DNA from 3 places in the Lysinibacillus sp. NPDC092081 genome. Region 2 is predicted to be linked to each of the others. Evidence: riboswitches for the same ligand, from Rfam matches in the RefSeq annotation. Region 2 holds a riboswitch; each other region holds the start of a gene.

Region 1 (6,698 bases), on a different contig from region 2:
AAACCTGCGAACATTGTTTCGCAGGTTTTTTTCATGAAGCATTTGAGGAAGTGACGGAAAAAAGAGCCGAAGTGACGGATAAAGTATTCAAAGCGATGGAAAGAAGAGCTAAAGTGACGGATAAGAATCGAAGCTACGGATAAAAGAGCTCATGTGAAGGATAAAGCATTCAAAGCGACGGATAGATTGTCCCAACGCTTGTGAAAGCTTCTCAGTAAAATGCATATAGTGCAAAGGATATTATCTTTACTGATTAACAATTTCTTTTGAATTACTTGAAAGTAAGTTGAGTATTAACTATTTGCGGAATTTCTGAAGAATCAGTTCTTTATTATATTTATTATGAACGTATCCAAGTATATAAGCTGGTTGGAGTAAGTATAATGGAGCATGGACGTCACGGACTCTTTCTACAGTCTTAATCATTTTTTCAACTTTGCAAAAGTGTATATAAGGCTTTAAAAGGATAAAAAACCCTAATATTGTAATTAGTCAGAAAAGTAATAAAATTATCTTGACGTATAACTTAGTTTTATAGTAGTATCTTATTATCAATTAAATATACAAACCTCACATTTATCCTATTGTGAGGTAGAGGCGCGGTATTTATTAGTTCATTGTTGAGTATAAGCAAGCGAAGACGCAATGGAGAAGGAACTATCGCCGAAGTATAAAAGGAGCTCGTACTTTTATGCTGGGTCTGCAGTGAATAAGTGCAGGACTGTCCTAGTAGATTACTTTCCAGGTTTACTAGGTTGTGCTATCTCGAAATATTGGAATTTATTGTGAGGATTTGGGCAACTGTTAAAAAGATAAGACCTAAGTTCAGAACTTAGGTCTTTTTTGGTACAGTTGTCTTATTTTTTTACAGAAAGGAGAGTTTTATATGAAAAGAAAATGGTTGGTATTAATGTTGAGCGTCATGACTGCAATTTTGTTAGCAGCTTGTGGTACTGGTGGTAAAAAGGATGCGACGTCGTCTAGTGATGGGGGGGCAAATACTGATAAGGGCGGCCAATTCCGTATTGGGATGGAAGCAGGCTATGCTCCGTTTAACTGGACACAGCAAAATGATACAAATGGCGCAGTAAAAATTGCCGATAATGCAGAATATGCAGGCGGATATGATGTGCAAATGGCGAAAAAAATTGCTGAAGGCTTAGGAAAAGAATTAGTTATCGTAAAATTGGAATGGGATGGTTTAGTACCAGCACTACAATCAAACAAAATTGATGCAATCATTGCAGGAATGTCACCTACTAAAGAGCGTAAACAAACAATTGACTTCACCGAAAACTACTATACGTCTGATTTTGTGATGGTCATCAAAAAAGGCAGTAAATATGAAAAAGCAAAATCTATCCAAGATTTCTCTGGTGCAAAAATTACCTCACAATTAAATACGTCTAACTACAATGTTATTGATCAAATCAAAGGTGTAAAAAAACAAACAGCAATGGATAGCTTCCCAGCAATGCGTGTAGCATTAGAAGCTGGAAAAATTGACGGCTATGTAGCAGAACGTCCAGAAGGTATTTCGGCTGCTGCTGCAAATGATAAGTTTACGTATGTAAAGTTTGAAAAAGGTTTCGATACAGATATTTCAAATACATCAATTGCAGTTGGTTTACGTAAAGGCGATGCCGATCTTGAAAAAATCAATGAAATCTTAAAAGGTATTTCTGAAGGTGATCGCCAAAAAATTATGGAAGAAGCCATTCACCAACAACCAGCAGCACAATAACATGAATGCACGGGCTATCTGCTAGTCCGTGCAATCCCATAAAAATTTATAAAATAAGAATCTCTCTAAATAATAATAATGTCTTAGCTAAAAGTTTCATAAAATAAAAGAAATAAAGGCTTCAGCTAAGAAACGATACTGTAACGAACAAGCAACACGACGTTGTTAGGAGGAACATCATGAGTTTTGAATGGATTATTTCTATTGTTGAGAACAACTGGCAAATGTTTTTACGAGGTGCGTATTATACATTACTTATTTCGATTACTAGTACAATTATTGGTGCACTTATCGGATTTTTCATCGGAATTATGCATACCATCAAAGTTCGTAAAAAGGGTGTAAAATTCTATAGCTTAAAGCTCATTAATTTTATACTAACATGCTATGTCGAATTCTTCCGTGGTACACCAATGATTGTACAAGCGATGGTTGTATTTTACGGATTAGATATTGCATTTGGTATTGATATGAACTTTATTACGGCAGGTATTTTAGTTGTTGCACTAAACACAGGTGCTTATATGACTGAAATTGTGCGTGGCGGCATTGTTTCCATTGATAAGGGGCAGTACGAGGCTGCATCGGCAATTGGTATGAATCATTTTCAAATCATGCTACATGTTGTATTACCACAAGTTGCACGAAATATATTGCCTGCAACAGGTAACCAATTAATTATGAATATTAAAGATACAGCTGTATTAAACGTTATCGGGGTTACGGAATTATACTTCCAAACAAAGTCGATTGCAGGTAATAACTTCCGCTATTTTGAATCCTTCTTTGTAGCCTGTGTCCTTTATTTCATCATGACATTCACAGCATCAAGAATTTTACTGTATGTAGAAAAACGACTGGATGGACCAGATGCCTACCAAAAAGAACAGAAAGAAGCAGTATAGGGGGACGAGCAAATGACAGTTATTAAAATAGAGCATTTAAGTAAATCATTTGGGCGTAACCAAGTGTTAAAGGATGTAAATTTCCAAGTAGAAAAGGGCGAGGTTGTCTGTTTAATCGGTTCTTCAGGCTCTGGTAAATCAACATTACTACGCTGCATTAATTTACTGGAAACACCAAGTGGCGGTCAAATTATTTACAAAGGTGAAAATATTTTAGATGAAAAACATAATATCCAGGAATACCGTACACATCTAGGTATGGTATTCCAGCAATTTAACTTATTCAACAATCATAATGTGCTAAAAAATTGCACAGTTGGTCAAATGAAAGTATTAAAGCGTTCAAAAGAAGAAGCCGACGAAATTGCTCTAAAATATTTGCAAATTGTAGGTATGGACCAATACGTCAATGCGAAGCCAAGGCAGCTATCTGGCGGTCAAAAACAGCGGGTAGCGATTGCGCGAGCATTGTCAATGAGCCCAGAAGTAATGCTGTTTGATGAACCGACGTCAGCCCTTGACCCAGAAATGGTTGGTGAAGTATTGAAGGTAATGCGTCAGCTAGCGAATGCCGGGAATACGATGTTAATTGTTACACATGAAATGGAATTTGCTAAAGAAGTAGCAGACCGCGTTGTATTTATGGATAAAGGTGTTATTGTAGAGGAAGGACCACCATCACAGGTTTTAGTAAAACCTCAGCATGAACGGACAAAAGAGTTTTTAAAACGAACATTAAAATAATAAGATTACGCATTCGGTTTCAATAACTAAAAAAGTGAGTCCATATTATGGGCTCACTTATTTTCTAGAATTCCATTCTGCGTATAAAACAAAGCAAATTGCAAATGCAACGGCCAGAATAAAAAACCATTGCGGTACGCCACCAAAGCTCATATTAACACCTCGAAGTAAAAATTTTTATGATTGATATGGTTAAAAAAAGATAGTTATGGAGAAAAAATGGTCTTCTATGGTTTTTTTCTCCACAAAAGTTCAAAAATATTATAAAATAAGCAATAGACATTAGCTTCACGCTAGTAAAGAGAGGTAGAGAGATTATGTTACATTTAAAATGGAAAGATGCTCAAACAGTACGCACAGTTACTTGTAAGCATACAAATGCATCAAAATATTTAGTTTCAAACGTATTAACAGTAGGAAAACAATATGATGTAAAAAATGAAACAGAAGAATTCATTTTTATTATCGATAACACTGGTAATATTGGTGGTTACTATAAAGATTATTTCAAATAAGAATAATCAAAGGGTGGTTCAGATTTCTGAGCCACCCTTACTTGTTGGAAAAGCGGAATCATTCCCTCTTAACGGTCTTTAATTCAGCTACATCCTGTAATTGCTGTTTTTCCTGTTCTGTAGCTGTATGAAGGGCAAAGACGTCTTTGATCGCTGTCTTCAGCTCATGCTGTGTTTCTTTGAATTTCGATACTTGCTGTTCAAAGGAAGGACTTGTAAAACGGTCATTTGTACGAGATAATCTTTCCTCTAGCTGTGCGTAGTGATGATCCATATGCATGGATAACATCATGGCCAATTGATTTTTCCAAAGTGGAATAAGAGTACCGATTGAAAATTCGATTTTTTCAGCTAGCGTTTGATTGGACTGCTGAATCATACGTATTTGTGGCGCAGTTTGTAAGGCAACCTGCTGAGAAACTTGTAAGTCATAAATACGTTGATCTAGACGTTCGATTTGAGCGGCAAAATCATTAAGCTGTTGGATAGCTAGAGGCTGTTTCGTCGCCTGTATACTAGTCACCTTTTTAGGAAGGTCAACTTCAATGGCTTGCTGCTTCTTCATTTGTCCTGCTGCAATAGCAGTCGCTAACTCTTCAAAGAATCCTCTATTATGCGCATAAAGTTCTTCTAGCATTTCCACATCTTTTATCATTTGAAGCTGTGCACGTTCAAGCTGAACACCAATTCGTTCTACTTGGATACTAATACGTTCAAACTCCGTTAATGTTTGCTTAACAGTAGGCTCGATTTTGCCAAACATCTTTTGAAAAAAGGACTGCTTTTTGGGTTCTAATGCGTTAGGGTCCACACGGTCTAACGTTCCCATTAAAGAGTCTAACATTTGACCAATCTTTGTGACGTCTTTCTGTTTTACTTGTGCAAGCATTCGATCTGCAAATTGAGAAAGCGCTCGCTGTGAACCTTGCCCTAAAGACAGGACTGATTCGAAGTTTGTCAGGTCTAGTTGGCTAGCAAATAGAAGTGCTCGACTTTGTGCAAGAGGCGATAGCGTTTCATATGTCGCCATCGCCTCATTATTTGGAGTGGTTTCTAAATAAGATTGCACAAGAGGGGAAATACCTTGTATTGTATTTAGTTGAAATGCGTGATCATTTGCTGTCACTTATCATCGCCTCGCCATTCCAATTGTTCTTTTCGTCTTATATTGGAACGATTCGCAAATTCGATTTCCATTTGAAGATGGTCGATATCGTTGGAAAGCGCATCCTTTAAATCAATTTGAATCGTATCATTTAAATCTGTCAGTGTTTCTCTTGTTTTTGATAATGTAATCTGGATTTCCTTATCCTTCACTGGCTGCCTCGATAACATCGTATATTTATCCGTTAATTCGACAGCAGAAGGAAGGTGTGCATAAAAAAATTGTTCTACATTATAAAACTTTTGTGGATCTGTTTTAACTATTTTTACGATATTTTTTGAAATACGTGTCATTTCGAGTAATTGCTTAAATGCAGAAACAGAACGTACACGTAAATAGTTTTGACTTAAAGTTTGAATGTTTTTATTGGCTGCTGTAAGTTGTGTTTCAATATGTTTGTATTCTTCTTTTGTTATACCTGCTATTTGCATGAATTTCTTTTTCTGTCTATGTTTCAACAACGCCGTACTCGACGCGTATGTTCCAGCAAACAATAAACCACCAAGGAAGTATCCTGGACTTGCCGCAATTGCTGCGATAGAAACAGTTGTGAGAGAAATTAAGAAGCTAGCGGTATGTCTAGAGAAAAACTGGCCGACACTAAGCATGTTTCTTCCTCCTAGCATTTAGATATGTCTATATTCTTATACGAAATAATCGACATAAAGTTTCAATGAAATAATAATCCTTACATAAATTTTACTGCTAATTGTAAAGTTTCTCAATGATATTACTTAAGAACAAGAAAATCCTTTGCTTTATTAGGAAGAAAAGGGGGACAGACGAAAAAGAAGTAAAACTAATTGTCTGACATTGCTCTTCTCTGCAAAGGCGGATAGGCCCGCCGAAGTGACAGATAGAATCGTCAGAGCGACGGATGGAACCATCGAAATGACGGATAGAATTGCCAAAGCGACGGATAGAGTCCCCAACGACGGAAAGAATCTCTATATTCGGATAGGTATTAAAAGGTCTATCAAGGATTAATCATTTTCATTATATTGTATTCAAATTTAATGTAATTCGCGAATTTTTGGATCGCTTCACACGTTGTTAGTCAAATTTTATCTATTAGTATTGTTTTTTTCACTGTTGTTAATTCCTCACTATCATCGTTATATTTGTTTTTATAAAAACTAATAAGCGTATTCGAGATTTTAATCTCAAATACGCTTATATTTCGAGTCTTGCATCACGTCCATTTTAAGTCATTCATTAGACCGAAAATGCTTTAATTGTTCTGTCGAATTGTTGGACATTAACAATGAGGTACAGTTTTTATATAGATAAATTACTCCTGGTGTGGTGATTTAATTGTCAGTGTTTTAAGCCTCCTTCTTACTATTTACTTAGTAATCCCCTCCTACTCGATTATGCCTTTGAAGTTGGAAAATATTACCATATATTCTATTATTTTTATGTGCCAAAAAGGTAATTACCGGAATAATAGGGGGATGAATTATGAGTCAAGTTTGTGTTATCAGCATCTATGTACCTAGCATTGAAAAAGCAATTGATTTTTACACGACTGTTTTAGGTTTTGAGGTAAACAAACAATACGGACCCAAAATCGTGACACTTGTTTACGGAAATTTACCTTTAGTTTTAGAAGAATCGAAAAACGC
Region 2 (6,698 bases):
CAAACATACATTGATGATGCGTCTTTAAAGTTTCTTTATGACCAGCCTTTTGAATAGCATTTCGTAAAAAGCTAGCATGATCCATTAACCTTGCGGCCAATTGGCTAACTACCGTTTGCTCTGAGGGCTTTCTGATTGTCGGTGCAATAGCTTTTAACATTTCAGATACTTGATTTTGTATTATATCCGAGAAGTCACTAGTATGTGATAATTCCGTCGTTGTTTCCGCTAAACGACCTACAGCTATTACATTTTCTTCTGATGCAGCTGTTATTTGATGAATTCCATGTGCTGCTTCTTCAATATTTTTACTTGTTACAGTCAGATTAGCAATATTGTTCTTCATGATACTTAAAAAGTCAGTTAAATAATGTTCGACTTGTTTAATATTTGTTATTGTATTATGTAATTTCTTATCAATGACTGATCGAATTTTCGTCATTTCTTGCAATGAACCTTTCGAGCTGTTGGCTAACTTCCCTACTTCCATCGCGACAACATTAAAGCCCTTTCCATGCTCACCAGCTCGCGCGGCTTCAATAGAGGCATTTAAGGATAGTAGTTGTGTTTGATCGGCAATCCCGGTTACCCCTTTACCGATATCATCCATTTTAGTTATTTCATCATTCAATTGCTCTGTTGAATGAGCTCCTTTAGCCAACAACTCCTGAACCATTTCACCTTTTGAAATGGATGATTCCATTTCCTCTACAAGGTATAATGAATGCTGTTTTATTTCTTGAATATTTGCATTAACATTTTGCTCAACCGCAAGCATCTCTTCTGTATTTGACGACATTTCTTCACTCATTGCGGAAATATCCCCTACACTCGTTGAGACATGTTGAACCTTTAAAGCCGTTTGAAAATTAATTAACTCCATATGCGCTAGTACAAAGTCTAAAATCGCATTTTTCACATCAATGCTTTCCTGCTCAAGTTCCAATTCCAGAATTCGCTTTTTTAATATTTGTATTTCTAAATCGTTGTCTCTTTCAACGCTTTCATCCATTGTTTTTTGAAATAAACCGAATAATACCATACAAACTCCCACCTTCCCCTTGGTAAAACATGTCACTTTTTATTATATAACAATAAAATTGGATAAAATATTAAATTGATGTGAACAAAAAAAGATGTGCCTTTTTCAGACACATCCTATTCAAAATTATATGTAAAGCGTTTGTTCTAAGTTAAATTCATCATGTAATGCATTTGCTGCACGAATCATTTCGTCCTGAGGAACAACGACAGACACTTTTATTTCAGAAGTACTGACCATTTTTACAGGGATACCTTCACGACGTAGACGATCAAACATTCGGGCAGCCACCCCTGGATTAGATGCCATTCCTGAGCCAATAATTGAGACTTTTGCTAAGCCAATTTCAAAATCAGCAAAACTAAACCCTAATGATAATTTACTATCTTCTAGGACACGTAATGCTTCAGCGAACTCCTCTTTTAAAATGGTAAATGATACAGTTGGCTTTAAGCCATCAATTATTGCTTGTACGATTATATCGACGTTTATGCAATTTTCTGCAAGTATTGTGAACATATCTGCTAATGAAGCATTGGAATAAGCATCATAACCAACTGTTAAGCGAATAATGTCTGACTCATAGGCAACACCACGTACAATTAAATTTTTCTCCATTTCAACTTCCTCCTTCAATAAAGTACCTACTGTATCTATTTCGCTCGACAGAATGATAACCGGGATTTGAAACTTCTTTGCTAACTCTACAGCTCGTGGGTGTAAAATTTGTGATCCTAAGTTTGATAGCTCTAGCATCTCATCGTAGGAAATTTCTTTTAACTTTTGTGCCCCAGCAACATGATTTGGATCAGCTGTATAGACTCCATCCACATTCGTGTAAATATCTACCCGCTCCGCCTTCAATTTTGCTGCAATAGCTATAGCCGACGTTTCCGCACCACCTTTACCTAACGTCGTAATATTCCGTAAATTATCGATACCCTGTTCCCCAGCAACGATTACGATTTTCCCCTGTACAAAATACTCTTCTATTCGACTAGCATCCATCTCATCAATACGGGCATTACTATACATAGCATCGGTTTCAATGCCTGCCTGCCAGCCTGTTAATGACACTGCATCGTATCCTTCCTCCTGTAAAGCAATTGCCACTAATGTACTTGTAAGTTGTGAGCTTGTTGAAAATAGTGCGTCTAGTTCACGCTTAGATGCGTTGTCTGATAGATCACGAGCCATCTTTGCTAATTCTTTAGCCATACCCCTCATAGCTGTAGTGACAACGACAACATCAAAACCTCTTTCCTTTTCTACAATCGCCTTTTTCGCAACATTTCGAATGTGCTCTGTTGATGCTAATGTAGCACCACCAAATTTCATCACAATTCTCGCCATCTTTATCATTCTCCTTCGTATTCAATCATTTCGCTGATTATAAAGTAGCTATACTTTTGTGGCTCTTCACCAAATTAACGCTGCAAAAGCAAATAGCGCCCTTGAAATAATACGGTTGGCATCACCTCTTAGGTCAGAGTAACTACCTTGAAAAAAGGTTGTCTCTAGAAAGCAAAAAAAGGCAGCTCTCACATAACGTGAAAGCTGCCTATAACATGTACAATAATAGTAACTTGCGCATGTGTGATAGCTCTCCGAAACGATTAGAATCGACAGTCTTACATCTCTTAAATGTAAAACCAGCACAGCATCGGAATCAACGATGCTCCACTTCGGCAAGCTTCCCTTTCATACGTTTTCACTGGACTTGTTCGTCCTCGAACGTACTACTCTTAAACCTTGCACCTCTATCATCACTAAATAGTGAAGTATTTAATTGAACCTTAGTGAAGAAATTTCCAATTTAATAAGTAGAAACTACTGAAAAACTAAGGCACGGTATATAACATTGCTATACTGAAGGGGCAATGTTATATACAACCTTAGCATACGTCTAATCCTTTGACAACGTCTCTTGTTGAAAATAAGCATAGATATTGCTAGCTAGATTAGCTGGCATCCCGGCTTCCTGTAATGCCTGCATACTTGCCTCACGAATTTTTTTGACAGAGCCAAAATGCTTAAGTAATTGCTGTTTTCGCTTTGGACCAATGCCCTCTATATGATCGAGGACAGATTGTATAGCATGCTTCTCGTGCTGCTGTCGCAAGAAGGTAATAGCAAAGCGGTGTACTTCGTCCTGAATTCGTTGCAGTAAGTAGAATCCATCACTTGTACGCTTTAACGCAATTACTTCAGGTGGATCACCAAATAAAAGCTGTGACGTATTATGCTTTTCATCTTTTGCTAATCCAGCAATTGGAATGACAAGGCCGAGTTCATCCTCTAATACTTCTCGTGCGACTTCCATTTGCCCCTTCCCACCGTCAATTAGTACTAAATCTGGCAAAGGTAGACCTTCCTTTAATACTCGTGTGTAACGACGACGGATTACTTCCTGCATTGCTCCGTAATCATCGTGCTTGGCAGCTGTACGTGTTTTGTACTTTCGATACTCCTTCTTTGCAGGTTTTCCATCGATAAATACAACCATTGCAGATACAGCATCTGTCCCATGCATATGGCTATTATCGAAAGCTTCAATCCGTAAAGGCGTAGAAATGCTCATAGCTTCACCAAGTGCCTCACATGCTCCTATAGTGCGTTCTTCCTGACGTTCAATAAGTTGGAACTTCGCTGCTACAGCAATTTCAGCATTTTTCGTCGCTAATTCAACTAGCTCTTTTTTTTGTCCACGTTTTGGTGTCAGTACCTTAACTTCTAGTAATTCCGTTAAAATATCTGCATCAATAGATTGTGGGATAAAGATCTCCTTAGGCTTAATGTGCTCTAGTTTTTCGTAAAATCGTCCAACGAACGTTAAAAATTCCTCTTCTGCCTCTTGATAAATTGGGAAAATCGAGACATCTCGCTCAATGAGCTTTCCTTGACGGACAAAGAAAACTTGAACACACATCCAGCCCTTCTCGACGGCATAGCCAAATACATCGCGGTTAGTTGTATCACTTGAGACGATTTTTTGCTTTTGCATGACTGTATCGATATGTGCAATTTGATCACGAAATTCCTTTGCACGCTCAAACTCTAAATTTTCTGCGGCCGCTAGCATTTTTACCTCTAGCTCCTTTTTGACTTCCTCAACCCCACCATTTAAAAATTTTGTCATATCCTCAATCATATCGTGGTAAACTTCAGCATCAATATCCTTCACACAAGGGGCTAGACATTGCCCCATGTGATAATACAAACAAACCTTGGTAGGGAGTTGTACACATTTTCGCAGAGGATATAAACGATCTAGCAGCTTTTTCGTCTCACTTGCTGCATACGCATTCGGATAAGGACCAAAATATTTTGCCTTATCCTTTTTCACTTTTCGTGTTGTAATAAGACGTGGGTGTTTTTCATTTGTAATTTTTAAATACGGATACGTTTTATCATCCGTCAGCATAATATTGTACTTCGGATCATGTAGTTTTATAAGATTAAGCTCTAAAATTAAAGCTTCAATATTGGAGGATGTCACAATGTACTCAAAATCTTCTATTTCGCTTACAAGTCTTTGTGTTTTCCCTTCATGCGTACCAGTAAAATACGAGCGTACTCGATTTTTCAGCACTTTTGCTTTCCCGACATAAATAATGGTTCCTTGTCGATCTTTCATCAAATAGCAGCCAGGCTGATCTGGTAAAATTTCAAGCTTTCGTTTAATTAAATCATTCATCGCCTACCTGCCCCCCTTTTTCTTAAAATAGCGTTCGTTCCCTAAATACAGCTTTGTATACCACATTGTCTGCTTCTAAGGATAACGTTCGCTTTTTCTCTATATTATATAACGAAAAAAAGCCAAGCACATCTTATTGATGGCTTGACTCTTTTTTTCTTACAGATTAAGCATGTTTTGCGATAAATGCTTCTAACGCTTCTTTTGGTTGGAAACCAACAGTTTTATCTACTATTTCACCGTCTTTGAATAATAGTAATGATGGGATAGACATAATTTGGTATTGAGCTGCAGTACCTTGGTTGTTATCTACATCTACTTTTACAATTTTAGCCGCACTACCTGCAGCGTCCATTTCTTCAAGAACTGGTCCAATCATTTTACAAGGTCCGCACCAAGCAGCCCAAAAGTCTACTAGTACTAACCCTTCTTTAATATCGTCTTGGAAAGTTGCATCTGTTGCATGTACAATTGCCATTTGAAATCCTCCTTAAACTTACTATGTTTGTAGTATAGCATGGATAAATTCTCTTGAGCGAACAATCTGCCTAGTATGCATAATTTATGAAAAACAAGGTCGAAAATGGCATTAAACTGATTTGTTATTTAGCCTCATTTTCTTGAAAACGACCTTTAAAGACATACGTTAACGTAATAAAGAGATAAATAGCTAATGTAATACCTGTTACGATAATAGATGTTGTAAAAATAATACCAATCAGGATTGCACTTAACGCAATAATAGCGATCCAAGTTGTATAAGGGTACCATTTCACAGTATAGGTACTTGTTTTTTCCGGCTGTTTTTTACGCGATTTCAGATGCGCAATCGCAATAATTAACCAAATAAATAACACTGTATATCCAAGTGAACCCATTAGGAAATCAAAGGTTTTGCTTCCCGCAAATAAAGAAAATATTACAGCCATATATAAAGCTAACGTACACATAAATATGGCATATACAGGAACCTTTCTTTTTGATAAGTGGGCAAAGATTTTAGGAACACGCCCGTCCACAGCTTGTGTATACAGAACGCGTGATGAACCATAAAGTCCAGAGTTCATTGATGAAATAATGGCAAGTAAAACAACAGCGTTCATAATATGGTCAGCACCAGGAATCCCAATCATTTTAAAAACCATTACAAACGGACTTTCTGGTACCCCGTTTACTTCATTCCAAGGAATCAAGCTAACGATAATAAAGAAAGGAATTAAATAAAAAGTCACAATACGTACTAATGTACTGCGAACAGCTTTTGGCACTACTTTCTCTGGATTTTTCGTTTCAGCTAATGTAATACCAATAATTTCAGTACCACCATAAGAATAAATAACTACAAGCATTGCAGCAATCAACCCCATTGATCCGTTCGGGAAGAAACCGCCATGTTCCGTTAAATTGGAAAAACCAACCGCTGTATGATTACCAAAAGTAACAAGCAATAATATTAATCCCGCTATGATGAACACCACAATAACGGTAATTTTAATTAACGCCAGCCAATATTCAGTTTCAGCAAACACTTTCACTGATAACAAGTTAATAGCTGTAACTAACACCGAAACAGATAATGCAAGTATCCAAATTGGGTAATCTGGCAACCAATATTGAATAAAAATGGCAGCAACTATAGATTCTGCCGCAATATTTAACACCCACATTTTCCAATAGATCCAATCTAGAAAATAAGCTGGATACTTTCCTAAAACGGCTTGCACTAAATCTCTAAATGTTCTCGCTTCGCTATTGCGGACAGCCATTTCTGCTAAACCTTGCATAACAAATAGCAGAATAATCCCACCAATTAAGTACGCAATAAGTACTGATGGACCTGCCATATCAATGGCTGTACTGCTTCCTTTAAACAACCCTGCACCAATGGCACCACCTAAAGCCATCATCGTAATATGCCGTGAGGTCATCGTTCTCTTTAATTTCTGATTGTCATTTTCC
Region 3 (6,698 bases), on a different contig from region 2:
CAACGGATTTTGATTCCGTCATGCCTAGGTTCGAATCCTAGTACCCCAGCCATTTATTTCTTAATATTAATATGAGCCATTAGCTCAGTTGGTAGAGCATCTGACTTTTAATCAGAGGGTCGAAGGTTCGAGTCCTTCATGGCTCATCATGTTTTTATAAAAATTATGCGCCCGTAGCTCAATTGGATAGAGCGTCTGACTACGGATCAGAAGGTTATGGGTTCGACTCCTGTCGGGCGCGCCAAAAAAGCCTAATAGTATCGGAATGTAGCTCAGCTTGGTAGAGCACTTGGTTTGGGACCAAGGGGTCGTAGGTTCGAATCCTGTCATTCCGACCATCTTTCCTGATTGTTGGGGCCTTAGCTCAGCTGGGAGAGCGCCTGCCTTGCACGCAGGAGGTCAGCGGTTCGATCCCGCTAGGCTCCACCATTTATATATTTTCCGGAGGTATACCCAAGTCTGGCTGAAGGGATCGGTCTTGAAAACCGACAGGCGGGTAACACCGCGCGGGGGTTCGAATCCCTCTACCTCCTCCATTTTTCCGGGTCAGTAGCTCAGTTGGTAGAGCATTAGATTGAAGCTCTAAGTGTCGGCGGTTCGATTCCGTCCTGACCCACCATCTGCGGGTGTAGTTTAATGGTAAAACCTCAGCCTTCCAAGCTGATGTCGTGAGTTCGATTCTCATCACCCGCTCCAAAAAATAATGGGCCTATAGCTCAGCTGGTTAGAGCGCACGCCTGATAAGCGTGAGGTCGATGGTTCGAGTCCATTTAGGCCCACCATTATTCCGAAGTAGCTCAGTTGGTAGTAGCACCTGACTGTTAATCAGGTTGTCGCAGGTTCGAGTCCTGCCTTCGGAGCCAAGGCCCGTTGGTCAAGTGGTTAAGACACCGCCCTTTCACGGCGGTAACACGGGTTCGAATCCCGTACGGGTCATCAAGCATGTTGCACATTCGTGCAACATGCTTTTTTTTATGCCAACTATACTGACAAACAAAGATCACCATTCGTTAAATACTGCGAAGGTAGTGACAATGATAAACAAAATTGTAAATGTGACTGATAACGTCTCGTGTATTACCTACTTTGGAATAAAAAAACGTTATAATAGCAAATCTATACTCTATAGTTTTTTCCTCTATAATTTCCCCTGATTTTTATAATGTCTACTCAAAATAGGAACACTAATCCATAAATAATTTTAGTTTTAGAAACATGGAAGAAAGGATATAAAATATTGAACAAAGTATTTCATATATAAAATATGTATGTTTTCTAGCAGATTTTTTCGTGGTGATTATAGTTTCATTCCTCTAATATGAGGGTAGATGGAGGAATTCGATATGAATTTACATGAAGTACAGCGTTTTTTAGAACTTTATCAAGTAGAGCAAAATGAGTCTAAAACATGGCTAGAAAATAAATTACAGCAAATTAAAACAGCAGGCGAATATATACCGACAACGGAAGAATTAATCTTTGGTGCACGAGTAGCATGGCGCAATAGTAATAAGTGTATTGGTCGATTGTTTTGGCAATCGCTGCATGTTGTTGATGCCCGAGATATTTCAAAAGAAGAGGATATTTTCAACGCATTGCTTGAGCATATTCAATATGCAACGAATGATGGGAAAATTCGTCCAACAATAACGATTTTTGCACCGGGGCGAGTTCGTGTTTGGAATCATCAGCTAATCCGTTATGCTGGTTATGAAACGGAATCTGGAATCGTTGGTGATCCACATTCTGTTGAGTTTACAAAAGTATGTGAGTCATTTGGCTGGCAAGGTAAGGGAACAGCATTTGACGTGCTGCCGCTCGTTGTACAGGTGGATGGAAGGGAACCACAAGTGTTTACTATCCCTGGCGAATATGTACTAGAGGTACCGATTCGTCATCCTGAATCTCCTCAAGTAGAGAAGCTAGGATTAAAATGGTATGCAGTGCCGATTATTTCGAGCATGCGCTTCCAAATGGCAGGTATCGATTTTGAGACAGCCCCATTCAATGGTTGGTATATGGGTACAGAAATTGGGGCACGTAATTTAGCAGATCATGAGCGTTATAATATGCTGCCTGCTATAGCAGAAATTTTCAACCTTGATACAACCAAACAGGCTTCTCTATGGCGTGATCGAGCATTAGTTGAGCTGAATATTGCAGTTCTACATTCCTTTAAAGACGATGGTGTGAGCATTGTAGATCATCATACAGCTGCACAGCAATTTAAATTGTTTGAAGAAACAGAAGCAGCAGTGGATCGTGAGGTTACAGGCAATTGGACGTGGCTGATTCCACCTCTTTCACCAGCTACAACTCATATTTACCATAAACCTTATGTTAATGTTTACAATACACCGAACTATTTTTATCAGAAACCACCTTATTAGTAGAGAAAGGCAGCTCACTTTAACTTCTTACAGCGGGTGTCCAAACATCCGCTGTAAGAAGTTAAAGCCTCCGGCGGATGTCACGGAATCGGAAAGGAGTTCTTTGTGCAAGCACAAAGCCGATTCCAGACGCAATTATGCCGAGGCATAATTGATCTATTTCAGCGGGTGTCCAAACATCCGCTGGAAGAAGATCATGAGCTGCCTTTTTTAATTTACATATTCATTTTTAGAAGCCCTGAATGAACATAAGAAAAGTATCAATACTACGATAATAAATAACCAACCAGTGATATTCCAGCCACCGAGTAAATCATGCAAATAACCAAATAAAATTGGACCGATTGCGGCTAATAAATATCCTAATGATTGTGCAAAACCTGATAAATCAGCTGCCTCAAAAGCTGTACGGGTACGTAGTGTAAAGAACATCATCGCTAATGAGAATGAAGCTCCTCCTGCTAAGCCTAGTAGCACCATCCACAGTACAGCGAGGCTTGTCCATTCCATCACTACTCCGATAAAGCCAACTAAGTAAAATACCGTAAACATTAATACGAGAGGCCGTTGAGATGTCATTTTACTTGCAATAATAGGCACAGCTAAAGCCATTGGGACTTGTGAAAATTGCATGATGGAAAACATCCAACCCGCACGATCTGCTGCTAAGCCTTGTGCTATGTATATTTCAGGAATCCAAGCGGCAGTTGTGTAGAATAATAATGACTGAAATCCCATAGCTCCCGCCACTGCCCAAGAAACAGGTGATTTCCATAATGCTGTACGTTCTTTCGTAGTCTCAACAGTCGGTTCAGGCTTATTAAATTTCAACTGTGGAATCCAAATTAAAATGGTTAATACCACAAGAACAAATGCGATTGCTAAAGCTCCTTGCCAGCCAAATGATGAATTGGCAATAGGATAACTAATACCAGCACCGAGTCCAGCTGTCAAATTCATCGACATTGTGAAAAATGCCATAAGTAAACCTACGTGATAGGGAAATTTCAATTTAAGTAATCCCGGAATTAGTACGTTACCGAATGAAATGGCTATACCAATTAGCATAGTACCAAATACGAGTAAACTAGTTGTACCAAGGGAGCGTAGGACAATTCCTACCGCTAAAAGAATAGTTGATAAAAATAATGTTAATTCTAGTCCAAATTTACGTGCGACAATTGGTGCGAATGGTGAAATGATTGCAAATGCTAGCAAAGGGATCGTTGTTAGAAAGCCCGCTAGTACATTGGATATGCCGAGGTCTTCACGGATAAAGGAAATAATAGGTCCAACAACTGTTAGCGGCATCCGTAATGTCGAGGCAATACAAATTACTCCGATAACTAGTAATAAGGTTGTACCTTTCCAGCTAATTTTCCTGCTAGGATAAGTATCGGTTTGTTCATGAGTAGTCAAATAAATCCCCCTTGTTAGAACAATTATAATTGAATCACTATACCACTTTATCACAACGATAAAAATAATGGAAAATTCGAAAAAAACAGAACATTAATTAGGTTATTGAAATGTCATAGGTCGTATGTTACACTAATATCCATCATAAATTTAATAATTATATGCCTCATGTTTATATTGAGGTAGAGGTCGCGGTATTTAAGAGTATGCTAATGGAAATGACAAGCATTAGAGATATTAGTTGAAAGGAAATACTGCCGAAGTGTGAGGGGACTTGAAAACCTCATGCTGGGGCTGTCTCCGAAAGGAACAGAACTGTCACGTTTGAACAACGTGTTGAGCTATCATTTTGAAGGAACAGAGGATTTACTTAGCCATCACAGCAACGTTCATGTGATGGCATTTTTTTCGCCTCTTAAAAAAGGAAGGAAGCTATATCGTGAGTGAAATAAAAGTCAATCAGCTCGGCCATAAAGCACCGAAGCTGAAAAAAGAATTAAAAAGCCGTCATATTACAATGATTTCATTAGGCGGTACAATCGGTACAGGATTGTTTTTAGCTAGTGGTGGTGCCATTGCACAAGCAGGTCCTGGCGGTGCACTACTCGCCTATGCATTAATCGGTATCATGGTGTATTTTTTAATGACGAGCTTAGGTGAAATGGCAGCTTATATGCCATCATCGGGATCATTTAGTACGTATGCTACAAAATTTGTAGACCCAGCTTTAGGCTTTGCACTTGGTTGGAACTACTGGTACAACTGGGCAATTACAATTGCAGCGGAAATTTCTGCTGTCTCATTAATTATGAAATATTGGTTCCCAGATAGCTCATCAGCACTTTGGACTGTTTTATTTATTGCTGTAGTTTTAACGTTCAATCTATTATCGGTAAAAAGCTATGGTGAAAGTGAATATTGGTTTGCAATGATAAAGGTTGTAACTGTAATCATTTTTATTATCATCAGTTTTTTAATGATTTTTGGTATTTTAGGAGGACACGCTCCGGTAGGCTTTACGAATTTCTTTATCGGTGATGGACCATTCCATGGTGGGCTCCTTGCTACATTTGGTATTTTCTTAGCTGCGGGATTCTCATTCCAAGGGACAGAGCTACTTGGAATAACAGCAGGTGAAACGGATGACCCTGGTAAAAACATTCCGAAAGCCGTTAAGTCTGTTTTCTGGCGAATTCTTTTATTTTATATTTTAGCGATTGCTGCAATTGGGATGTTGATTCCATTTACAGACGCACGATTGCTATCTGAAGATATCGCTGTTTCACCATTTACGCTAGTATTCGACCGTTTAGGAATTGCCTTTGCTGCATCATTGATGAATGCTATCATTCTAACGGCAATGCTATCAGCAGGGAATTCAGGGCTTTACGCATCGTCACGTATGCTTTGGCAATTAGCGATAGATGGACATGCACCGAAAATTTTCACTAAACTAAGCCGTCGAGGTATTCCGATTTACGCATTAATGGCAACTTTAGCAGTAGGCTGTCTAGCATTTTTAGCTTCATTCTTTGGTGATGGTGTGGTCTATATGTGGCTGCTAAATGCCTCTGGGATGTCTGGCTTCATTGCATGGTTAGGAATTGCATTTAGCCATTACCGTTTCCGTCGAGCGTTCGAGGTACAGGGACTAGATCCGAAATTGTTGCCGTATAAAGCAAGGCTATTCCCATTCGGCCCGCTATTTGCCTTTACGGTTTGTATGATTGTTGTTATTGGACAAAACTACAGTGCCTTTATGGGTGATACAATAGATTGGTACGGTGTCCTTGTCTCATATATCGGTATTCCACTGTTCTTATTCTTATGGCTTGGCTATAAAATCAAGCATAAAACAAAAATGCTTCCATTAGAGCAATGTGATTTAAAAGTCGAACAATAATAAATAAAACTGTCCTGTGAGTCATAGAAAATGACTTGCAGGGCAGTTTTTTTAGTTAAAAAATATTAATAAATTTCCCGAATTTATCACCTACTTTTGGCGTGCAGCCTTAATATGGTAGACTGTTATATAAATGGCAAATCAAAAAGGTTTTATGTTGGGGAGAGGTGCGTGTAAGTGCAAAAGCATATTTTACTTGTAGAAGATGACGAAGCCATTCGTGAAATGGTAGAAAACTATTTAACGATGGAGGGGTTCATTGTCGCTACTGCAGTAAATGGAGAAGAAGCATTACAAAATTGTTTAAACAATCCCTTTGATTTAGTGATCTTGGATATTATGATACCGAAGCTTAATGGATTAGAGGTTTTAAAGATCATACGAGAGCAAGCATCACTTCCGATTATCATCATGTCAGCCAAGGATAGTGATGTTGATAAAGCGTTAGGATTAGGATTAGGGGCAGATGATTATATCGCCAAGCCGTTTTCGATGCTGGAATTTTCGGCACGTGTTAAAGCAGCCATTAGAAGAGCTACAAAATACTCCACTCAAATAGAGGATAAGAAAGATATAGTAGAGATAGATAACTTATCGATTGACCTTGTTAATTTTTCAGTTGAGAAGAATGGACAACAAGTAAAGCTCACTTCAAAGGAATTTGGTATCTTAAAATTATTCGTGACAAATCGTAATCGAGTTTTTACAAAGCAGCAAATTTATCAATTGATTTGGAATGATGCTTACTATGGAGATGAAAATATTATTAATGTACATATAAGAAGATTACGTGAAAAAGTGGAAGACGATCCATCCAATCCTAGGTATATTAAAACGCTTTGGGGAATTGGCTATAAATTTGAAGGATAAACAGATGATTATATTTCTATTACTGATGATTGTGTTACTCGTAGGTATTATTATTTTTCAGGTGAGAGCAAAAAAACAACAGAACGCTACTATTCAATACATGCATCAAAAACTGC

What was found. A riboswitch is a leader RNA that binds a small molecule or an ion and turns the genes downstream of it on or off. The one in region 2 is predicted to bind lysine.
Positions count from the first base shown of each region.
Region 1: it holds a riboswitch for lysine, as region 2 does, so the genes downstream of both, ACIQLB_RS23295 (transporter substrate-binding domain-containing protein) here and ACIQLB_RS05785 (aspartate kinase) in region 2, are expected to answer to the same signal.
Region 3: it holds a riboswitch for lysine, as region 2 does, so the genes downstream of both, ACIQLB_RS17300 (amino acid permease) here and ACIQLB_RS05785 (aspartate kinase) in region 2, are expected to answer to the same signal.

Region 1 is NZ_JBIVRU010000028.1:28,715-35,412, forward strand. Features, by position in the region: lysine riboswitch at 585-771, shown strand; gene ACIQLB_RS23295 (transporter substrate-binding domain-containing protein) at 887-1,744, shown strand; gene ACIQLB_RS23300 (amino acid ABC transporter permease) at 1,924-2,649, shown strand; gene ACIQLB_RS23305 (amino acid ABC transporter ATP-binding protein) at 2,662-3,393, shown strand; gene ACIQLB_RS23310 (DUF6501 family protein) at 3,711-3,908, shown strand; gene ACIQLB_RS23315 (toxic anion resistance protein) at 3,967-5,034, opposite strand; gene ACIQLB_RS23320 (5-bromo-4-chloroindolyl phosphate hydrolysis family protein) at 5,031-5,681, opposite strand; gene ACIQLB_RS23325 (VOC family protein) at 6,535-6,698, shown strand, end outside.
Region 2 is NZ_JBIVRU010000002.1:210,745-217,442, reverse strand. Features, by position in the region: gene ACIQLB_RS05790 (methyl-accepting chemotaxis protein) at 1-1,042, opposite strand, end outside; gene ACIQLB_RS05785 (aspartate kinase) at 1,169-2,395, opposite strand; lysine riboswitch at 2,635-2,813, opposite strand; gene uvrC (excinuclease ABC subunit UvrC) at 2,949-4,739, opposite strand; gene trxA (thioredoxin) at 4,906-5,217, opposite strand; gene ACIQLB_RS05770 (amino acid permease) at 5,342-6,698, opposite strand, start outside.
Region 3 is NZ_JBIVRU010000013.1:504-7,201, forward strand. Features, by position in the region: tRNA gene ACIQLB_RS17235 (tRNA-Gln) at 1-52, shown strand, start outside; tRNA gene ACIQLB_RS17240 (tRNA-Lys) at 74-146, shown strand; tRNA gene ACIQLB_RS17245 (tRNA-Arg) at 168-244, shown strand; tRNA gene ACIQLB_RS17250 (tRNA-Pro) at 262-338, shown strand; tRNA gene ACIQLB_RS17255 (tRNA-Ala) at 354-429, shown strand; tRNA gene ACIQLB_RS17260 (tRNA-Ser) at 444-536, shown strand; tRNA gene ACIQLB_RS17265 (tRNA-Phe) at 544-619, shown strand; tRNA gene ACIQLB_RS17270 (tRNA-Gly) at 623-696, shown strand; tRNA gene ACIQLB_RS17275 (tRNA-Ile) at 706-782, shown strand; tRNA gene ACIQLB_RS17280 (tRNA-Asn) at 787-863, shown strand; tRNA gene ACIQLB_RS17285 (tRNA-Glu) at 865-936, shown strand; gene ACIQLB_RS17290 (nitric oxide synthase oxygenase) at 1,344-2,390, shown strand; gene ACIQLB_RS17295 (CynX/NimT family MFS transporter) at 2,601-3,833, opposite strand; lysine riboswitch at 3,985-4,161, shown strand; gene ACIQLB_RS17300 (amino acid permease) at 4,249-5,712, shown strand; gene ACIQLB_RS17305 (response regulator transcription factor) at 5,890-6,582, shown strand; gene ACIQLB_RS17310 (sensor histidine kinase) at 6,587-6,698, shown strand, end outside.